2 regions of the Streptomyces sp. URMC 123 genome follow, and region 1 is predicted to be linked to the other one. Evidence: predicted binding sites of a transcription regulator. Region 1 holds the regulator's gene; the other holds the start of a gene.
The links. The regulator HrcA, encoded in region 1, represses chaperone genes, less so after heat shock. The targets are predictions, from matches to a motif close to TTNGCACTCNGNNNNNCNGAGTGCNAA.
Positions count from the first base shown of each region.

Region 1 (10,083 bases):
GGCCGCCGGGTCGGCGGCGGCGGGCTGCGGCAGGAAGAGGTTCACCCCGAAGGGGCGGGCGGTGAGCCCGCGCACCCGCCGGATCTCCTCGTGCATGGCCTCGGGCGTCTTGTAGCCGGCGGCCAGGAAGCCGAGGGCGCCGGCCTCCGCGACCGCGGCGACGAGCGCCGGGCAGGAGGCGCCGCCCGCCATGGGGGCCTGCACGATCGGGTGGGGTGAGAGATCGGTCAGCGCGGAGGACATGGTCACATCGTGTCACGCCGGCCGGACGCCCGGCGGGCCGCCTCCCCCGGCCCCGGGGCGCGCGAACGGCGGGCCACCGCCGGGCCCCGGACACGCGAACGGCGCGCCTCCACCGGGCCCCGGACGCGCGAACGGCGCGCCGCCGGTGGGGCGGCGCGCCGTTCGGGACGCGAAGACCTCAGCGGCCGTTGAACGCGTCCTTGAGCCGGGAGAAGAGGCCCTGCTGGCCCGGCTGGAACTGCCCGGAGGGCCGCTCCTCGCCGCGCAGCTTCGCGAGCTGCCGCAGCAGTTCCTCCTGCTGCGGGTCGAGCTTGCTGGGCGTCTGGACCTCCACGTGGACGATCAGATCGCCGCGCCCGCCGCCGCGCAGATGGGTGACGCCCCGCTGGTGCAGGGGGATGGACTGCCCGGACTGGGTGCCCGGCCGGATGTCCACCTCCTCGATGCCGTCGAGCGTCTCCAGCGGGCACTTCGTGCCCAGCGCGGCCGCCGTCATCGGGATGGTCACCGTGCAGTGCAGGTCGTCGCCCCGGCGCTGGAAGACCGGGTGCGGCAGCTCGTGGATCTCGACGTAGAGGTCGCCCGCGGGGCCGCCGCCGGGGCCGACCTCGCCCTCGCCGGCGAGCTGGATGCGGGTGCCGTTGTCGACACCGGCCGGGATCTTGACGGTGAGGTTCCGGCGGGACCGGACCCGGCCGTCGCCCGCGCACTCCGGGCAGGGGGTCGGCACGACGGTGCCGAAGCCCTGGCACTGCGGGCAGGGCCGCGAGGTCATGACCTGGCCCAGGAAGGACCGGGTGACCTGCGAGACCTCGCCGCGGCCGCGGCACATGTCACAGGTCTGCGCCGAGGTGCCGGGCGCCGCGCCCTCGCCGCTGCACGTGGTGCAGACGGTGGCCGTGTCGACCTGGATGTCCTTCGTGGTGCCGAAGGCCGCCTCGTCCAGCTCGATGTCGAGCCGGATCATGGCGTCCTGGCCGCGCCGGGTGCGCGAGCGCGGCCCGCGCTGCGCGGCGGTGCCGAAGAACGCGTCCATGATGTCGGAGAAGTTGCCGAAGCCGGCGCCGAAGCCACCGGCCCCTCCGCCGCCGCCAGAGGCCGACAGGGGGTCCCCGCCGAGGTCGTAGACCTGCTTCTTCTGCGGGTCGGAGAGCACCTCGTAAGCGGCGTTGATCTCCTTGAACCGCTCCTGGGTCTTCGGATCGGGGTTGACGTCCGGGTGCAGTTCGCGCGCCAGCCGGCGGAACGCCTTCTTGATCTCGTCCTGCGAGGCGTCGCGCCGTACGCCCAGGACCGCGTAATAGTCCGTGGCCACCTACGACTCCGCCAGGATCTGTCCGACGTAACGTGCCACTGCGCGTACCGCTCCCATCGTTCCGGGGTAGTCCATGCGGGTCGGTCCGACCACGCCGAGTTTTGCGACCGCCTCGTCGCCCGAACCGTAGCCGACCGTGACCACGGACGTGGAAGTCAGCCCTTCGTGGGCATTCTCATGCCCGATACGTACGGTCATGCCGGAGTCCTTGGCCTCCCCGAGCAGTTTGAGCAGGACGACCTGCTCCTCCAGCGCTTCCAGCACCGGCCGGATGGTCAGTGGGAAGTCGTGCCCGAAGCGCGTCAGATTGGCGGTGCCGCCGATCATCAGCCGCTCCTCGGGCTTCTCCACCAGAGTCTCCAGCAAGGTGGCCAGCACCGTCGAGACCGTCCCCCGGTCCTCCACCTCGAAGGACTCGGGGAGGTCCTGCACGAGCTGCGGCACGTCCGCGAAGCGGCGGCCGACCACGCGGCTGTTGAGCCGGGCCCGCAGATCCGCCAGGGAGGTCTCGCCGATGGGCGCCGGGCAGTCCACCATGCGCTGCTCGACCCGCCCGGTGTCCGTGATCAGCACCAGCATGATCCGGCCCGGGGAGAGCGACAGCAGCTCCACATGGCGCACGGTCGAACGAGTCAGCGAGGGGTACTGGACGACGGCCACCTGCCGGGTGAGCTGCGCGAGCAGCCGTACGGTGCGGCTGACCACGTCGTCGAGGTCGACGGCGCCGTCCAGGAAGTTCTGGATGGCGCGCCGCTCGGGCGACGACAGGGGCTTGACGCCCGCGAGCCGGTCGACGAAGAGGCGATAGCCCTTGTCGGTGGGGATGCGCCCGGCACTGGTGTGCGGCTGGGCGATATAGCCCTCGTCCTCCAGCACCGCCATGTCATTGCGCACGGTGGCCGGGGAGACACCGAGACCGTGCCGCTCGGTGAGCGCCTTGGAGCCGACCGGCTCCTCGGTCCCGACATAGTCCTGGACGATGGCACGCAGTACCTCGAGTCTGCGTTCGCTGAGCACCGCGCACACCTCCAGCAGTCGTTTCCTCAGTCGCTGCTTGGCACTCGCCCTGTACGAGTGCCAGCCTTCCCGGGCCCAGTGTACGGCGGGGTGGTGCGGACCGGGCAAGGGCCGTCCGCACCAGGTCACGTCGCCCGGTCGGGTCTCCCGCGCGCCACCGCCCCGTGCGATTAGCGTCACCGCATGGACCGCACTTGGGAAGAGACCGGCTGGGAACCGCTCGCACACGGCGTGGCCCGGCGCCGTTTGCCCCGCTGGGACGCCACGGTGGGCGTGGTGCACGGGGAGCGGGCCGTACTGCTCGTGGACGCCGGCGCGACGCTCGCGGAGGGCGCACGGATCAGGGCGGAGGTCGAACAGGCGCTCGGCCGGGGAGTGACTCATCTCGCACTGACGCACCCGCACTTCGACCACGTCCTGGGGGCGGCGGCGTTCGCGGGGGTCGAGGTGTACGGGGCGGTGGGGTTCGACGCCCTGCTGGGGAACGAGCGCGAGCGCCAGGCGCTGTACGAGGACGCGGTGCGGCACGGCGCGGACCCGGCCGAGGCCGCCGAGGCGGTCGAGCAGCTGGTCCGGCCGCACCACGCGATCAGCGGCGACATGGCGGTCGACCTGGGCGGCGGCCGGGAGGCGCTGATCGTCAACGTGGGCCCGGGGCACAGCGGCCACGACCTGGCCGTGCTGGTGCCGGGCCGGGGCGCCGAGCCGACGGTGGTGTTCTGCGGCGACCTGGTGGAGGAGTCCGGCGAGCCGCAGGCGGGGCCGGACGCCGCGCCCGCGTGGTGGCCGGCCGCGGTGGACCGGCTGCTGGCGCTCGGCGGCCCGGACGCCCGCTACGTGCCCGGCCACGGCGCGGTGGTCGACGCCGCCTTCGTACGGGCCCAGCGGCGCGATCTGGCGGAGCGCTTCGGCGTGTCGTGACGGCAGGGGCCCCGTTCCCGCCGCCGGCCGGTCTAGTGTCGGTCGGATGCGTGGCAGCAGACAGTACGGTCCCGATCTCACCCCGCCGTGGAAGCGGAACAAGCCCGTGCCGGAGGTCCCGGCGGAGCCCGACCTGGTGGTCGAGGAGGTCACCACGGGCTTCTGCGGGGCGGTCGTCGGATGCGAGAAGACCTCCCAGGGGCCCTGTGTGACCCTGGAGGACCGGTTCGGCAAGCGGCGGATGTTCCCCCTCCAGCCGCGCGGCTTCCTGCTGGAGGGGCGCGTGGTGACGCTGGTGCGGCCGGCGGCCGCCGCCCCCGCCGCGGCGCGCGGCCCGGCCCGTACGGCGTCGGGCTCGATCGCCGTCCCCGGGGCGCGCGCCAGGGTCGCGCGCGCCGGGCGCATTTACGTGGAGGGCCGGCACGACGCGGAGCTCGTCGAGAAGGTGTGGGGCGACGACCTGCGGATCGAGGGCGTGGTCGTCGAGTACCTGGAGGGCGTCGACGACCTGCCGGCCATCGTGCGGGCGTTCGCCCCCGGGCCGGACGCGCGCCTGGGCGTCCTGGTGGACCACCTGGTGCCCGGCTCGAAGGAGTCCCGGATCGCGGCCGAGGTGTCGGGCGAGCACGTCCTGGTGGTGGGCCACCCGTACATCGACATCTGGGAGGCGGTGAAGCCGGCCTCCGTCGGCATCCCCGCGTGGCCGACCGTCCCCCGGGGGCAGGACTGGAAGACGGGCGTGTGCCGCGCGCTGGGCTGGCCGGAGAACACGGGCGCGGCGTGGCAGCGCATTCTGGGGTCGGTGCGCTCGTACAAGGACCTGGAGCCCGCGCTGCTGGGCCGGGTGGAGGAACTGATCGACTACGTCACGGCGTGACCGGCAGGGCGTGACCGGGGCGGCCGGGGCACCGTACGCGGCCGGGGCGCGGTATCCGTCGTATCCGCGGCAGCGTGCGGGCTCAGTCCACCAGGTCCCGCACCACCGCGTCCGCCAGCAGCCGGCCGCGCAGCGTCAGCACGGCCCGCCCGGCCGCGTACGGGCCCGGGTCCAGCAGGCCGTCGGCGAGCGCGCGGGCCGCGGCCCGGGCGCCGGCGGGGCGCAGCAGGTCCAGCGGGCAGCCGTCCACCAGCCGCAGCTCCAGCAGGACGCGCTCCACCCGCCGGTCCTCGTCCGAGAGCACCTCCCGGCCGGCGCCCGGCGAGCGGCCCTCGCCCAGGGCCTGGGCGTACGCGCCGGGGTGCTTGACGTTCCACCAGCGCACGCCCCCGACGTGGCTGTGGGCGCCGGGGCCCGCGCCCCACCAGTCCGCGCCGCGCCAGTACAGCTCGTTGTGGCGGCACCGGCCCGCCCGCGAGGTCGCCCAGTTCGACACCTCGTACCAGTGGAAGCCGGCGGCCGACAGCCGCTCCTCGGCGATGAGGTAGCGGTCGGCGTGGACGTCGTCGTCGGTCATCGGCACCTCGCCGCGCCGGATGCGGCGCGCCAGCTGGGTGCCCTCCTCGACGATCAGCGCGTAGGCCGACACATGGTCGGGCCCCGCGCCGAGGGCGGCGTCCAGCGAGGCCCGCCAGTCGTCGTCCGACTCCCCCGGCGTGCCGTAGATCAGGTCGAGGTTCACATGGTCGAAGCCGGCCGCGCGCGCCTCGCCCACGCACGCTTCGGGCCGCCCCGGCGTATGGGTGCGGTCCAGCACCTTCAGCACATGGCGCCGGGCGCTCTGCATGCCGAAGGAGACCCGGCTGAAGCCGCCCTCGCGCAGTTGTTCGAGGTAGCGGGGGTCGACGGAGTCGGGGTTGGCCTCGGTGGTGATCTCGGCGCCGTCGGCGAGACCGAACTCGTCCCGGATCGCGGCCAGCATCCGTACCAGGTCCGCGGCGGGCAGCAGGGTCGGCGTGCCACCGCCGACCAACACGGTCTCCACCGGGCGGGGGTCGTCGCCGAGGACCTTGCGGGCGAGGCGGATCTCCTCGGCGACGGTCTCGGCGTAGTTGTCGCGGGAGGCGAGCGCCCCGCCGGAGCCGCGCAGCTCACTGGCGGTGTAGGTGTTGAAGTCGCAGTAGCCGCAGCGGGTGGCGCAGTACGGGACGTGCAGATAGAAGGCCAGCGGCCGGGTGGGGTCCGCGAGCGCCTGGCGGGGCAGGGACCCGTCGGCGGGGACGGGCTCGCCGTCGGGCAGTACGGATGGCATACGACCCATTCTCCGGCATCGCGGACGGACCCCGGCGCGGACGCCGGCGCGGGGGCCGGCATGGGAGCCGATACGGGGGGCCGGTGCGGAGACCGGCCCCCGCCGGGCCGGCGGTGGCGGGCCGCTACGCCTCGCGCGCCCCCGCGTACATCTCCTCCAGCAGATGCCGGTACTCGCGCTCGACGACCGGCCGCTTCAGCTTGAGGCTGGGGGTCAGCTCCCCGTGCTCCACGTCCAGGTCCCGGGGCAGCAGCCGGAACTTCTTGATCGTCTGCCAGCGCTGGAGGCCCTCGTTGAGCCGCTCCACATAGCCGGCGATCAGCTCCTCGACCCGGGGGTCGGCCACGACCTCCGCGTACGGCTTGCCGCCCAGCCCGTGCTCGGCGGCCCAGCCGAGGATCGCCGTCTCGTCGAGCGCGATCAGCGCGGTGCAGAAGTTGCGGTCCGCGCCGTGCACCAGGATGTTCGAGACGAACGGACAGACCGCCTTGAACTGCCCCTCGATCTCGCTGGGCGCCACGTACTTGCCGCCCGAGGTCTTGATCAGGTCCTTCTTGCGGTCGGTGAGGCGCAGGAAGCCGTCCGGGGACAGCTCGCCGATGTCCCCGGTATGGAACCAGCCGTCCGGCTCCAGCACCTCCGCCGTCTTCTCCGGCAGCCCGTGGTAGCCCTCCATCACCCCGGGGCCGCGGAGCAGGATCTCGCCGTCGTCCGCGATCCGCACCTCCGTGCCGGGCAGCGGCTTGCCGACCGTCCCCGTGCGATACGCCTCGCCGGGGTTGACGAAGCTGGCGGCGCTGGTCTCGGTGAGGCCGTAGCCCTCCAGGATGTGGATGCCGGCGCCGGAGAAGAAGAAGCCGATCTCGGGCGCGAGGGCCGCCGAGCCGGACACGGCGGCGCGCAGCCGGCCGCCGAACGCCTCGCGGATCTTGGCGTAGACGAGCCGGTCGGCGATGGCGTGCTTGACGGTGAGGCCGAGGGGCGCGCCGCGGTTGCCGGTGCGGCGGAAGTTGTCCTGGTCGGCCTTGGCGTACTCGCGGGCCACCTGGGCGGCCCACTGGAAGATCCGGTACTTGGCCGCGCCGCCCTCCCGGGCCTTGGCCGCGACGCCGTTGTAGACCTTCTCGAAGATCCGGGGCACGGCCGCCATGTAGGTGGGGCGGACCACGGGGAGGTTGTGGACGATCCGGTCGATCCGGCCGTCGACGGCCGTGGCGTGGCCGACCTGGATCTGACCGGAGAGCAGCACCTTGCCGAAGACGTGGGCCAGCGGCAGCCAGAGGTACTGCACGTCGTCGCCGTTGATCAGCCCGGTGGCGGCGATGGCCCTGGCCATGTACGACCAGCAGTCGTGCGGCAGCCGTACGCCCTTGGGCCGCCCGGTGGTGCCGGAGGTGTAGATCAGCGTGGCGAGCTGGTCGGCCCGGATGGCCTCGACCCGCTCGCGGACGGCGTCCGGCTTCTTGTCCAGATAGGCCGCGCCGCGCCGCTCCAGCTCGTCGAGGGAGATCACCCAGTCGGGTGGGTCGCCGTCGGCCCGCCGGGCGTCCGCGGCGTCGATCACCACGACATGGGCGAGCTCGGGCAGCTCGGCGCGGCGCTCGCGGGCCTTGGCGAGCTGCCCGGCGTCCTCGGCGATCAGCACCCGGCTGCCGGAGTCGGCCAGGATGAACGCGGTCTCCTCGGCGTTGGTGCTGGGGTAGATCGTGGTGGTGGCGGCGCCGGCGCAGAGCACGCCGAGGTCGGCCAGTATCCATTCGACGCGGGTGTTGGCCGCGAGGGCGACCCGCTCCTCGGGCCGGACGCCGAGGTCCATCAGCCCGGCCGCGATGGCGCCGACCCGCCCGGCGGCCGCGGCCCAGCTCAGGGAGCGCCACTCCTCGGCGTCCCGGCCGTCGGCGGACGGCACGGGGTAGCGGAAGGCCTCGGCGTCGGGGGTGGCCTCGACCCGTTCCAGGAAGAGCGTCGCCACGGAGGGCGGCCGGTCATCGATCAAGGTCTGCGTGTTGCTCACGACATCCTCCGTGGCCCGCGGCAGTGCTGTGACTGGAGTGTGACGGGGAGTTGTTTAACTGGCGAGTAACCTTCGAGCAGAGATCAGGGTAGAGCGCGGGGAGCGCGGGCGTAAGAGGCTGGACGCGCCCTTCGCGCCGACGGCATGACAAACGGGCCCGACGCAGTGCGTCGGGCCCGCCCGGGGTACGGGGCCGGCCTGCCGGCCGGCGATCGGCGCGCGGAGAGGATCGGCGCGCGGAGAGGATCGGCGCGCGGGAGCGATCAGCGGGCCGTCGGGACCATGCCGGTCGGCATCATGCCCGTCGGCAGCTTCACGAGGCGGAGGTTCTCCATCGGGGAGACGTCCGTCCGCGACTTCTTCGACTGGGCCGAGTGCTCGACCTGCTCCTTGGCGTGCCGGTGGAGGTGCTTCACCTGCCGCATCGCGACCTGGCCGACGACCTCGCCGCCCTCCTCCGCGGTCTCGTCGGTGGAGCGCACCAGGTCGTTGACCGGCTTCTCCAGGGGGGCGGTCACCTCGCGGGTCTGCTGCTCGTTCAGCCCGAGCAGCTTGCTGGTGTTGGCGCGGAGCGAGCCTGCCGGCCCCCCCTTCCCATCGGCGGCGAAGGCCGGAGTCGCGGTTCCCAGGGCCATGACGGAACCGGCGATGACGGCGGCAGCCTTGGTGTACTTCACTTCAGCATCCCTTTCCGAGCGGTGTCCTGCACGGTCACGACGGTCGTGCCGGTCGAGCGCCTCTCGGGCCGCCCGGGACACCGGTGCCACCGTGGGTAACGGCCGTCTCATCCCGGCAGAAACCCCATGGCTCCCGGCTTTTTTCGCATTCACCCGGATGCCGCACAAGAAGGGCGCCCGACCGGTACGGTCGGGCGCCCTCGTCGCTCGCTCGGGTGCCGGGTGTGCCGGCGGAGCGCTACTTCTTCTTGCCGCCGGAGTCGTCGCTGGACAGCACCGCGATGAACGCCTCCTGCGGAACCTCCACGGAGCCGACCATCTTCATCCGCTTCTTGCCCTCCTTCTGCTTCTCCAGCAGCTTCCGCTTACGGGAGATGTCACCGCCGTAGCACTTGGCGAGGACGTCCTTGCGGATGGCGCGGATCGTCTCGCGGGCGATGACGCGCGAGCCGATGGCCGCCTGGATCGGCACCTCGAAGGCCTGCCGCGGGATGAGCTCGCGCAGCTTGGCGACGAGCCGCACGCCGTACGCGTACGCGGCGTCCTTGTGGGTGATCGCGGAGAAGGCGTCCACCTTGTCGCCGTGCAGCAGGATGTCCACCTTGACCAGGCTGGACGCCTGCTCGCCGGTGGGCTCGTAGTCCAGCGAGGCGTAGCCGCGGGTCTTGGACTTCAGCTGGTCGAAGAAGTCGAAGACGATCTCGGCGAGGGGCAGGGTGTAGCGGATCTCGACCCGGTCCTCGGAGAGGTAGTCCATGCCCAGGAGGGTGCCGCGGCGGGTCTGGCAGAGCTCCATGATCGAGCCGATGAACTCGCTGGGGGCGAGGATCGTGGCGCGCACGACCGGCTCGTACACCTCGCTGATCTTGCCCTCGGGGAACTCGCTCGGGTTGGTGACCGTGTGCTCGGAGCCGTCCTCCATGATCACGCGGTAGACCACGTTGGGCGCGGTCGCGATCAGTTCGAGGCCGAACTCGCGCTCCAGGCGCTCGCGGATCACGTCCAGGTGCAGCAGGCCGAGGAAGCCCACGCGGAAGCCGAAGCCCAGGGCCGCCGAGGTCTCCGGCTCGTACACCAGCGCGGCGTCGTTGAGCTGCAGCTTGTCCAGCGCCTCGCGGAGCTCGGGGTAGTCCGAGCCGTCCAGCGGATAGAGGCCGGAGAAGACCATCGGCTTGGGGTCCTTGTAGCCGCCCAGCGGCTCCACGGCGCCCTTGCTGAGGGAGGTGATCGTGTCACCCACCTTGGACTGGCGGACGTCCTTCACGCCGGTGATCAGATAGCCCACCTCGCCGACGCCGAGGCCGTCGGCCGGGGTCATCTCGGGCGAGGAGACGCCGATCTCCAGCAGCTCGTGGGAGGCGCCGGTCGACATCATCCGGATGCGCTCGCGCTTGTTGAGCTGGCCGTCGACGACCCGGACATAGGTGACGACACCGCGGTACGAGTCGTACACCGAGTCGAAGATCATGGCGCGGGCCGGGGCGTCGGCCACCCCGACCGGGGCCGGGACGTCGGCGACCACCCGGTCGAGCAGCGCGTCCACGCCGACGCCGGTCTTGGCGGAGACCTTGAGCACGTCGGAGGGGTCGCAGCCGATGAGGTTGGCCAGCTCCTCCGAGAACTTCTCGGGCTGCGCCGCCGGCAGGTCGATCTTGTTGAGGACCGGAACGATCGTGAGATCGTTCTCCATCGCCAGATAGAGGTTGG
Region 1 is NZ_JBPQTV010000106.1:7,145-17,227, reverse strand. It holds gene ACSNOD_RS15005 (nitronate monooxygenase) at 1-243, opposite strand, end outside; gene dnaJ (molecular chaperone DnaJ) at 422-1,558, opposite strand; gene hrcA (heat-inducible transcriptional repressor HrcA) at 1,559-2,575, opposite strand; gene ACSNOD_RS14990 (MBL fold metallo-hydrolase) at 2,759-3,496, shown strand; gene ACSNOD_RS14985 (DUF3097 domain-containing protein) at 3,543-4,373, shown strand; gene hemW (radical SAM family heme chaperone HemW) at 4,456-5,685, opposite strand; gene ACSNOD_RS14975 (AMP-dependent synthetase/ligase) at 5,810-7,699, opposite strand; gene ACSNOD_RS14970 (hypothetical protein) at 7,963-8,376, opposite strand; gene lepA (translation elongation factor 4) at 8,615-10,083, opposite strand, start outside.

Region 2 (10,083 bases), on a different contig from region 1:
TGCCGGGGCGCTGCCGACCGGCCCTACGCCGCGGCGCGCGCCGCCCGGTACTCCGGCACCGTCGCCATGGGCGGGCGCTCCACCGACGCCACCTCGTGCACCCGCGGCGCGAAGCCCCCGTTCACCCGATGGAACTGCGTGAGCACCGGCCGCACCCGCCGCTCCAGCCGCGCCTGCGCCGTCCCGTAGATCGTCGCGGCCATCCGGCCGAGCGCCTGCCCGTCCTGGTGGCGGTGGCGCCGCACCCCCACGTCGACCTGCGCCAGCGCGTCCAGCCCCACCAGGTCGAGCGCGTCGATCAGCATCCCCAGCTCCACCCCGTACCCCACCGGGAACGGCAGCCGCTCCAGCAGCGTGCGGCGGGCCGCGTACTCGCCGCCCAGCGGCTGGACGAAGCCGGCCAGCCGCGGCCAGTGCAGATTGAGCAGCGGCCGCGCCACCAGCTCGGTGACCCGGCCGCCCTGCTCCCCGCCGGCGCCCCCCTCCAGCGGCCGGTCGTACATCGCCTTCACCAGCTGCACCCCGGGCTCCGTCAGCAGCGGGCCCACGATGCCGGAGACGAACGCGGCGGAGAAGTCCCGCAGGTCGGCGTCGACGAAGCAGACGATCTCGCCGCGGGTGGCGAGCAGCGACCGCCACAGCACCTCGCCCTTGCCCGGCAGGGCCGGCACCCTCGGCAGCAGGGAGTCGCGGTGCACCACCCGGGCCCCCGCCCGCGCCGCCACCTGAGCCGTACGGTCGGTGGAACCCGAGTCGAGCACCACCAGTTCGTCGACCAGCGGCATGGCCGCGCTCATCAGCTCCCGCCGGATCGTCTCCACGATCGGCCCCACCGTGGCCTCCTCGTCGAGCGCCGGGAGCACCACGCTGACCGTCCCGGCCGGCCCCGACGCCCGCTTCGCGGCGAGCAACTGATCCGGCGTCCGGTCGGCGGCCGACCAGGAGCGCCGGTCCAGCCAGCGCTCCACCTCTTCCAGCACGTGCCCGTCTCTCCTCGTCGTGCCCTGGCCCTGACCCTGGCCCATGACCATGACCGTGGTCATGCCGCGCCCCGGCCCCGGCCGTTGTGATCCATCTCGCGTTGCGGACGGCTGTCTCAATCGCGCGGTCCGTCCGTTACAGTCTTGAACAACGCGTCGACCCGGCCCACGCCGGGTCCCGATGCCGACAAACGCCCGGGCCCCGCCCGGTGCCACACCGCTCATCCAGAGGGGCAGAGGGACACGGCCCGATGAAGCCCCGGCAACCCTCCAGCCGGACACTCGACAGCGACACCGCGAGGCTCCCGGCTAGGGAAGGTGCCAATTCCGTCTCGCGGCGAGGTACGCCGCGGGGAAGATGAGGAGAAAGGGCCTCGCCTCCATGGCAGTGCACACCGTCGCCGGCACCACCCCCGCCCCCGCTCCCGCCCCGGGCGCCCCGTTCGGTCCCGCCGCAGCCCTGTCCTGCCGCGAGTGCGGCGAACGCTTCCCGCTCGGACCGGTCTTCGCCTGCGAGTCCTGCTTCGGACCGCTGGAGATCGCGTACGACCTCCCCACCGGGGACCCGGAGGCGCTGCGCGAGCGGATCGCGGCCGGCCCCCACAGCATCTGGCGCTACGCCCCCCTGCTGCCGGTCCCCGCCGACGTGGCCGAGCGGCCGAACCTCAACCCCGGCTTCACGAAGCTCGTCCGGGCCGACAACCTCGCCCGCGAACTGGGCATCACCGGCGGCCTGCACATCAAGGACGACTCCGGCAACCCCACCCACTCCTTCAAGGACCGGGTGGTCGCCGTCGCCGTCGAGGCCGCCCGCGCCTTCGGTTTCACCACCCTCTCCTGCTCCTCCACCGGCAACCTCGCCGGCGCCGTCGGCGCCGCTGCCGCCCGCGCCGGACTGCGCTCGTGCGTGTTCATCCCGCACGACCTGGAGGCGGGCAAGGTCGTGATGGCCGCCGTCTACGGCGGCGACCTGGTCGGCATCGAGGGCACCTACGACGACGTCAACCGCTTCTGCTCGGAGCTCATCGGCGACCCGCTGGGCGAGGGCTGGGGCTTCGTCAACGTCAATCTGCGCCCCTACTACGGCGAGGGCTCCAAGACGCTCGCCTACGAGATCTGCGAGCAGCTCGGCTGGCGGCTGCCGGACAACCTCGTCGTCCCCATCGCCTCCGGCTCCCAGCTCACGAAGATCGACAAGGGGCTGCGGGAGCTGATCGCCCTCGGGCTGGTCGAGGACCGGCCGTACAGGATCTACGGGGCCCAGGCGGAGGGCTGCTCCCCGGTGTCCCGCGCGTTCAAGGACGGCCACGACGTGGTGCGGCCCGTCCGGCCCGACACCATCGCCAAGTCGCTTGCCATCGGCAACCCCGCCGACGGCCCGTACGTGCTGGACATCTGCCGCCGCACCGGCGGCGCGGTGGAGGACGTGGACGACCGGCGGATCGTGGACGCGATCAAGCTGCTCGCCCGCACGGAGGGCATCTTCGCCGAGACCGCGGGCGGGGTGACGGTGGGCGTGCTGGCCAAGCTGATCGAGACCGGGCAGCTCGACCCGGCCGCCGAGACCGTCGTGCTCAACACCGGCGACGGCCTCAAGACGCTGGACGCGGTGGCCCCCACGAGCGGGCCCTCGGCCGTCATCCGGCCCAGCCTGGACGCGTTCCGCGCGGCCGGCCTGGCCTGAGCGCCGCTCCGCCTCTCTCCCTTCTCCCGCTCCGCCCCCGCTTCACGCTGTCTCCTGCTGTTCCACCCGTGTCACGCGAGCCTCGACCGGAAGGCGAAACCGATGAGCGTCACTGTCCGAATTCCGACCATCCTGCGCCCCTACACCGGGGGCCGGGCCGAGGTCTCCGCCGAGGGCGCCACCCTCGCCGAGGTGCTGGCGGACCTGGAGAAGAGCCATCAGGGCATTGCCGCCCGGGTTCTGGACGACACCGGCCGACTGCGCCGCTTCATCAATGTCTATGTGAACGACGACGACGTGCGCTTCGCGGAGGGGCTGAATACGGCCACTCCCGAGGGCGCCGGCGTATCGATCATTCCGGCCGTCGCGGGCGGCTGAAACCGGCCACGCCGAGGGGTCGACATTCGGCCGCCGAGGAGAAATTCAACAACCTTGCGTAATGAGAATCGCCCCCTCCGTGAGAGAAACGGAAGGGGCGATTCTGCATGGTTGAGCGCGGTACAGTTAGCCCGCTCCCCCTTTCGCGCGGGTGTCCCGCGCATATGAGAACGCGACAATCTGAACCGCGCGCCTGGCTGAGATTTGTCGGTTACATCCCTTATGTCCGGCCCGACTTGCCCGGAATTCGCGGGAGATCTCGCCAATTATCCGATCGGCCATGCCCGGAATTCTCGTCCGAGTGACCTGTTGCGGAGGGCATCTGTGCGGATACATTCAGCCGCGGTCGACGCGTTCCGGCGCACACCCCCACCTGTCAGGGGGTGAGGTCTGACCCGGGTCCGCGGAGTGCGGTCCTGTGCAAGGGCCAGTAATAGGGGAGTTAGGAATGGCTCAGGGCACCGTCAAGTGGTTCAACGCGGAGAAGGGGTACGGCTTCATCGCGGTCGACGGTGGTGCGGACGTCTTCGTGCACTACAGCGCGATTCAGATGGACGGCTACCGCACCCTCGAGGAAGGCCAGCGGGTCGAGTTCGAGATCTCGCAGGGCCAGAAGGGGCCGCAGGCGGACATGGTCCGGGTCTCCGCCTAGCCGGCTGAAGCGCCGACTGTCTCTGTCCGTGACCGGGGCCCGCACCCTTCGGGGTGCGGGCCCTGTCGTGTGCGCGCGCCCGTACGGCCGCAGGCCCGCGCCCGTGCGTCCCTGGTTCCGCGCCCGTGGTCCGTGTTCGTTCGCGTGTACGCCGCCCGCCTCGCGTGTCGCCTCCTCCACGCGCCCGTCGCCCCTCGTCAGGGCCCCTGCGCACCCCCGCGCCGGGCCCCCGGGCACCGGATTCGAAACTCCCCGGCGCGCTTGCACTCTCAGGGTGCGAGTGCTAATCATTGGCGTTAGCACTCTACGCGTGAGAGTGACAAGGAGGACCGGGTCGGTGAGGCCCGCGGGCCGGGTGGGGCAAGGAACCGCCGGGTCGGCAGGCCGTCCGTCGCGGGCGCCAGCGCGGTCCGGAGAAATCCTCCCCCGTAGCCTTCGGCACGGGGGGACGCCCAAGTCCTGGGAGGACCACTTCACATGGCCAAGATCATCGCGTTCGACGAGGAGGCGCGGCGCGGCCTCGAGCGCGGGATGAACCAGCTCGCCGACGCCGTCAAGGTCACCCTCGGCCCCAAGGGCCGCAACGTCGTCCTCGAGAAGAAGTGGGGCGCCCCCACGATCACCAACGATGGTGTGTCCATCGCCAAGGAGATCGAGCTCGAGGACCCGTACGAGAAGATCGGCGCCGAGCTGGTCAAGGAGGTCGCGAAGAAGACGGACGACGTCGCCGGTGACGGCACGACGACCGCGACCGTCCTCGCCCAGGCGCTGGTCCGCGAGGGCCTCCGCAACGTTGCCGCGGGCGCCAACCCGATGGCCCTCAAGCGCGGCATCGAGAAGGCCGTCGAGGCCGTCTCCGCCCAGCTGCTCGAGCAGGCCAAGGACGTGGAGACCAAGGAGCAGATCGCCTCCACCGCCTCCATCTCCGCCGCCGACACCCAGATCGGCGAGCTCATCGCCGAGGCGATGGACAAGGTCGGCAAGGAAGGTGTCATCACCGTCGAGGAGTCGCAGACCTTCGGGCTCGAGCTCGAGCTCACCGAGGGCATGCGCTTCGACAAGGGTTACATCTCCCCCTACTTCGCCACCGACATGGAGCGTATGGAGGCGTCGCTCGACGACCCGTACATCCTGATCGTCAACTCGAAGATCAGCAACGTGAAGGACCTCCTTCCGCTGCTGGAGAAGGTCATGCAGTCGGGCAAGCCGCTGCTGATCATCGCCGAGGACATCGAGGGCGAGGCCCTGGCGACCCTGGTCGTCAACAAGATCCGCGGCACCTTCAAGTCCGTCGCCGTCAAGGCCCCGGGCTTCGGCGACCGCCGCAAGGCCATGCTCGGCGACATCGCCATCCTCACCGGTGGCACCGTGATCTCCGAGGAGGTCGGCCTCAAGCTCGAGAACGCCGGCATCGACCTGCTCGGCCGCGCCCGCAAGGTCACCGTCACCAAGGACGAGACCACCATCGTGGACGGCGCCGGTGACGCCGACCAGGTGCAGGGCCGGGTCAACCAGATCCGCGCCGAGATCGAGAACTCCGACTCGGACTACGACCGCGAGAAGCTCCAGGAGCGCCTCGCGAAGCTGGCCGGCGGCGTGGCCGTCATCAAGGCCGGCGCCGCGACCGAGGTGGAGCTCAAGGAGCGCAAGCACCGCATCGAGGACGCGGTGCGCAACGCCAAGGCCGCCGTCGAGGAGGGCATCGTCGCCGGTGGTGGCGTGGCCCTGCTCCAGGCGTCCCAGGTGTTCGAGAAGCTCGAGCTCGAGGGCGACGAGGCCACCGGTGCGCAGGCCGTCAAGCTCGCGCTGGAGGCCCCGCTGAAGCAGATCGCGGTCAACGCCGGTCTCGAGGGCGGCGTCGTCGTGGAGAAGGTGCGCAACCTGACCCCGGGTCACGGCCTCAACGCCGCGACCGGCGAGTACGTCGACCTGGTCGCCGAGGGCATCATCGACCCGGCCAAGGTCACCCGCTCCGCGCTGCAGAACGCCGCCTCCATCGCGGCGCTCTTCCTCACCACCGAGGCCGTCATCGCCGACAAGCCGGAGAAGGCCGCCGCGGCCGCTCCGGGCGGCATGCCGGGCGGTGACATGGACTTCTGATCCGGCTGACGGATCGGCTGTTCCAGTCGTACGGACCCGAGGGCGGCACCCCCACCAGGGGTGCCGCCCTCGGGCGTTCCCGGGCTCACCGCGTGGCCGTGTCCCGTGGCCGGGCCTCGGCCGTTCCCCCCGGGAACCCGAAGAGATACGTGGCGAGGAACCCGGCCCCGTACCCCGCCAGCAGCCCCGCCGCGTAGGCCGCCGCCGTGGCCGCGAACCCCGCCGGGCCCCGCAGCAGCGGGAACAGCGCCCAGCCGGACGGCCCGATGGCCGTCGCGCCCACCGCCGTACCCATCTGGCCGAGCAGCCCGATCACCGCGCCGCCGAACGCGCCGCCCACGCACGCCGTCACGAAGGGCCGGCCCAGCGGCAGCGACACCCCGTAGATCAGCGGCTCGCCGATGCCCAGCAGCCCGGCCGGCAGCGCCGAGCGGATCGTCCTGCGCATCGACGGCACGTGCCGCAGCCGCACATGGACCGCGAGCGCCGCCCCGACCTGCCCCGCGCCCGCCATCGCCAGGATCGGCAGCAGCACGGTGTGGCCCTGCTGCTGGATCAGCGTCGTATGGAGCGGGATCAGGGCCTGGTGCAGGCCCAGCATCACCAGCGGCAGGAACAGCCCGCCGAGCACGAAGCCGGCGACGGCGCCGCCGCTCGCCAGCAGCCAGGTGGTGGCCGAGCCGAGGGCCGTCGACACCCACCCGGCCAGGAACATCAGCCCGCACAGCGTCATCAGGCCCGGCACCAGCACCGTCAGCGTCGGCGTCACCAGCACGTCGAGCCCCTCCGGCACCCGGCGCCGGCAGGCCCTCTCCACCCGCACCGCCAGCAGCGCCGCGCAGAGCGCGCCCAGCACACCGCCCTGGCCGGGGGAGAGCCGCTGGCCGAACACGCTGATCTGGGCCACGCCCGCGTACACCGTGACGGCCGCGACCGCGCCGCCCAGCACGGGCGTGCCGCCGAACTCCTTGGCCGTGTTGACCCCGACGAACACCGCGATCAGCGACATGAAGCCGCCGGAGACCGCGGCCAGCAGCGGCACCAGGGCGGGCAGCAGGTCCAGATTGGTGAGCAGGCCCCCGGCGCCCGCGACGATGCCGCAGCCGATGAGGGCCGGGATCAGCGGTACGAAGATATTGGCGATCCGGCGCAGCAGCAGCTTCGCCGGGGTGGCGTTACGGGCCCTTCGGCGCGCGCGCAGGGCGGAGCCGCGGGCGGCGAGGGCATCGGCGTCCAGGGGCACGGCCGTCGGTGTGCCGCGTGCCGGTGCGTGCCCCGCCGGTGCGCTGCCCGCCGCCTCCGCGTGCCCCGTCCGCGCCACCGGGGCGCCGGCCAGCAGGCGTTCGAACTCCGGGGCCACCCGGGCGACCGCCCCCGGCCCCAGCACGATCTGGTACGTGTCGTCCTCCACCACCCCGAGGACCGCCGGCAGCGCGGCCAGCTCCGCGTCCCGCACCAGGGACCGGTCGGCCAGCGCGAGGCGCAGCCGGGTCATGCAGTGCGCCACGGACAGGACGTTGGCCGCGCCGCCCACGAGCGGCAGGATCGCGGCGGCGACGGCACGGTGGGGGGATGCCTCGGGCATGCGGGGGCCTCGCTGTGCACCGGCCGGAGCCGGGTCGGATGAGAGCCCGCGGGGCGGCGCCGGCCGCCCGGCGGGCGGCCTCCATCGTCATCCCCCGTCCGGTCCGGGTCGAGGCGCCGCGCGGAGGGAGCGGCCCAGAGCGGTGCGCAGCCGCCCGTCCGCGCCGTCGAGCAGCCGCCGCGCCGTGGGGGCGTCGACCCCGCCGAGCAGCATCAGGATCGCGTCCTTCACCTCGCCGCCGGTCGCCCCCAGCGCGGCCGCGATCTCCTCGTCCGAGGCGCCGGTGGCCAGCGCGACGATCCGGTGCGAGCGGGCCCGCAGCTTCTCGTTGGTGGCGCGCACGTCGACCATCAGATTGCCGAAGGTCTTGCCCAGCCGGATCATCGTGATCGTCGAGATCATGTTGAGCACCAGCTTCTGCGCCGTGCCGGCCTTCAGCCGGGTGGAGCCGGCCAGCAGCTCGGGGCCGGTCACCACCTCGATGCCGTGCTCGGCGGCGGCCGCGAGCGCCGACCCCTCATTGCCCGACAGCCCGATGGTCAGCGCGCCGCGCGCCCGCGCGTGGGCGACGGCGCCGATGGCGTACGGGGTGCGGCCGGAGGCCGAGACGCCCACCACGGTGTCGTCGGCCGCGATGCCGAGGGCGTCCAGGTCGGCGGCGGCCAGCCGGGCGCTGTCCTCGGCGCCCTCGACGGCGCTCACCATGGCCGCGGGCCCGCCCGCGATCAGCCCGACGACCTGCCCGGGGGCGGTGTTGAAGGTGGGCGGGCACTCGCTGGCGTCCAGCACGCCGAGCCGGCCCGCGGTGCCGGCGCCCGCGTAGATCAGCCGCCCGCCGCGGGCCATGCGCTCGGCGGTGGCGTCGATGGCGGCGGCGATCAGCGGCAGCCGGGCGGCGACGGCGGCGGGCACGGTGGCGTCCTCGCCGTTCATGATCCGGGCGATCTCCAGGGTGTCGAGCCGGTCGATGTCGGCCAGCTCCCGGCGGAACCCCTCGGTGCCGAGGGCGTCGAGCTGGGCGCGCAGCGCCGCGCGGGCGTCGTCGGTGGAGGTCATGGGCGGCGGCTCTCCTGTCCGGGGTGCACGGGCGTACGGGCGCGGGCGGCCCGGTTGCCGCCATTGTGGCGGGCCGGGCCCGGGGCGGCGGTGCGAGCCGTGGGACAGGCGTGACAATGGGGACATGGAGCTGGAACAGGCCCTGCACGCCGCACGGGCATTGGTGATCGCCGACCTGACGGCGCGGGACGTCGCCGACGCGGACGTCGTCTCCCTCGTCGAGGACGCGGTGGCCGGCCGGCGCTGGTGGGTGGAGCAGTGGCCCGAGGGCGCGGGCTTCCTGGCCGGGCTGGTGGCCCAGGACGTCCAGGACGCGCTGCTGGAGCGGTACGGGCGCTGGCCGCTGTGCCCGGTGTGCGCCGCGGGCGATCCGCACGCCCTGGACGTCGAACCGGAGCTGGGCCCGGACCCGCACTGGGTGTGCGGCAAGGCCGGGGTGGTCGTGGCGCGGGTCGGCTCGCTCGGCGCCGCGGGGGCGGCGGGGGCGGCCGGGCCGGCCGAGGGCGGCGGCTGAGCGTGGCGCTGTACATCGACCCGCCGATCTGGCCGGGCCACGGCCGCATGTGGTCGCACCTGGTCAGCGACGTGTCGTACGAGGAGCTGCACGCGTTCGCGGCGCGGCTCGACATGCCGGCGCGGGCGTTCGACGGGGACCACTACGACGTGCCGAGCGAGCGGTACCCGGCGGTGGTGGCCGCCGGGGCGGTCGAGGTCGGCACGAAGGAGCTGCTGCGGCGGCTGACGGAGGCGGGGCTGCGGCTCCCCAAGCACCGCTGAGCGCCGGTGGCCGGCGGGGCCGTCGGAACGCGCCGGGGCCGGGGCTGGGACCGGTGCCGTCGGAACGCGCCGGGGCCGGTGCCGGGGCCGTCAGAACTCGCCGGGGACCATGCGCGTGGTCACCGCGATCCGGTTCCACGCGTTGATGGTGACGATCAGCGAGATCAACTGCGCCAGCTCGGCCTCCTCGAAGTGGCGCGCGGCCCGCTCGTACACCGCGTCCGGCACGAAGCCGTCGGTGAGGACGGTGACCGCCTCGGTCAGCGCGAGCGCCGCCCGCTCCTTCTCGGTGTAGACGCCGGCGGCCTCCTCCCAGGCGCTCAGCAGATACAGCCGCTTCTCGCTCTCGCCCGCCTCGCGCGCCGCCGCGGTGTGCAGATCGACGCAGAACGCGCAGTGGTTGATCTGGGACGCGCGCACCTTGACCAGCTCCGTGAGGGCCGGGTCCAGGCCCTTTCCGGCGGCCGCGGACAGGGCGAACATCGCCTTGTAGACCTCGGGGGCGAGCTCGCGCAGCACCATGCGGCGGTGGCCGCGGGGGGCGGTGCCGGTGGTCGTGGTCGTCGTCGAGGTCGAGGTCGAGGTCGAGGTCGCGGGGGAGGCGTGGGGCGCGGTGTCGGGAAGGGTGTCGTGCGGTGTCATGCCGCCAGCCTAGGAGGCCGGTGGCCCACCGGTATGGTCCATTCCCATGACCGATTCGTGGGCCATTTCAGGGGTCGACGCGCCCGGCGGCCCGGGCACAGGCGTCCCGGCCGACCCGCCGGCGGCCGGCGCGGCCGGGGCCGACCTCCATCTGGACCTCCGCCTCGACCGCACCCGCGGCGGCGTGCGCAGGGCGCTCACCCGCGCCCTGCGCGAGGCCATCGCCACC
Region 2 is NZ_JBPQTV010000130.1:1,714-11,796, forward strand. It holds gene ACSNOD_RS16860 (glucosyl-3-phosphoglycerate synthase) at 24-980, opposite strand; SAM riboswitch class I at 1,199-1,345, shown strand; gene thrC (threonine synthase) at 1,363-2,664, shown strand; gene ACSNOD_RS16870 (MoaD/ThiS family protein) at 2,767-3,042, shown strand; gene ACSNOD_RS16875 (cold-shock protein) at 3,491-3,694, shown strand; gene groL (chaperonin GroEL) at 4,172-5,794, shown strand; gene ACSNOD_RS16885 (PTS transporter subunit EIIC) at 5,880-7,379, opposite strand; gene murQ (N-acetylmuramic acid 6-phosphate etherase) at 7,467-8,435, opposite strand; gene ACSNOD_RS16895 (hypothetical protein) at 8,560-8,949, shown strand; gene ACSNOD_RS16900 (DUF4031 domain-containing protein) at 8,952-9,212, shown strand; gene ACSNOD_RS16905 (carboxymuconolactone decarboxylase family protein) at 9,303-9,854, opposite strand; gene ACSNOD_RS16910 (PLP-dependent aminotransferase family protein) at 9,901-10,083, shown strand, end outside.
Region 2: the regulator HrcA is predicted to act here: its motif matches at 3,991-4,017, upstream of groL (chaperonin GroEL).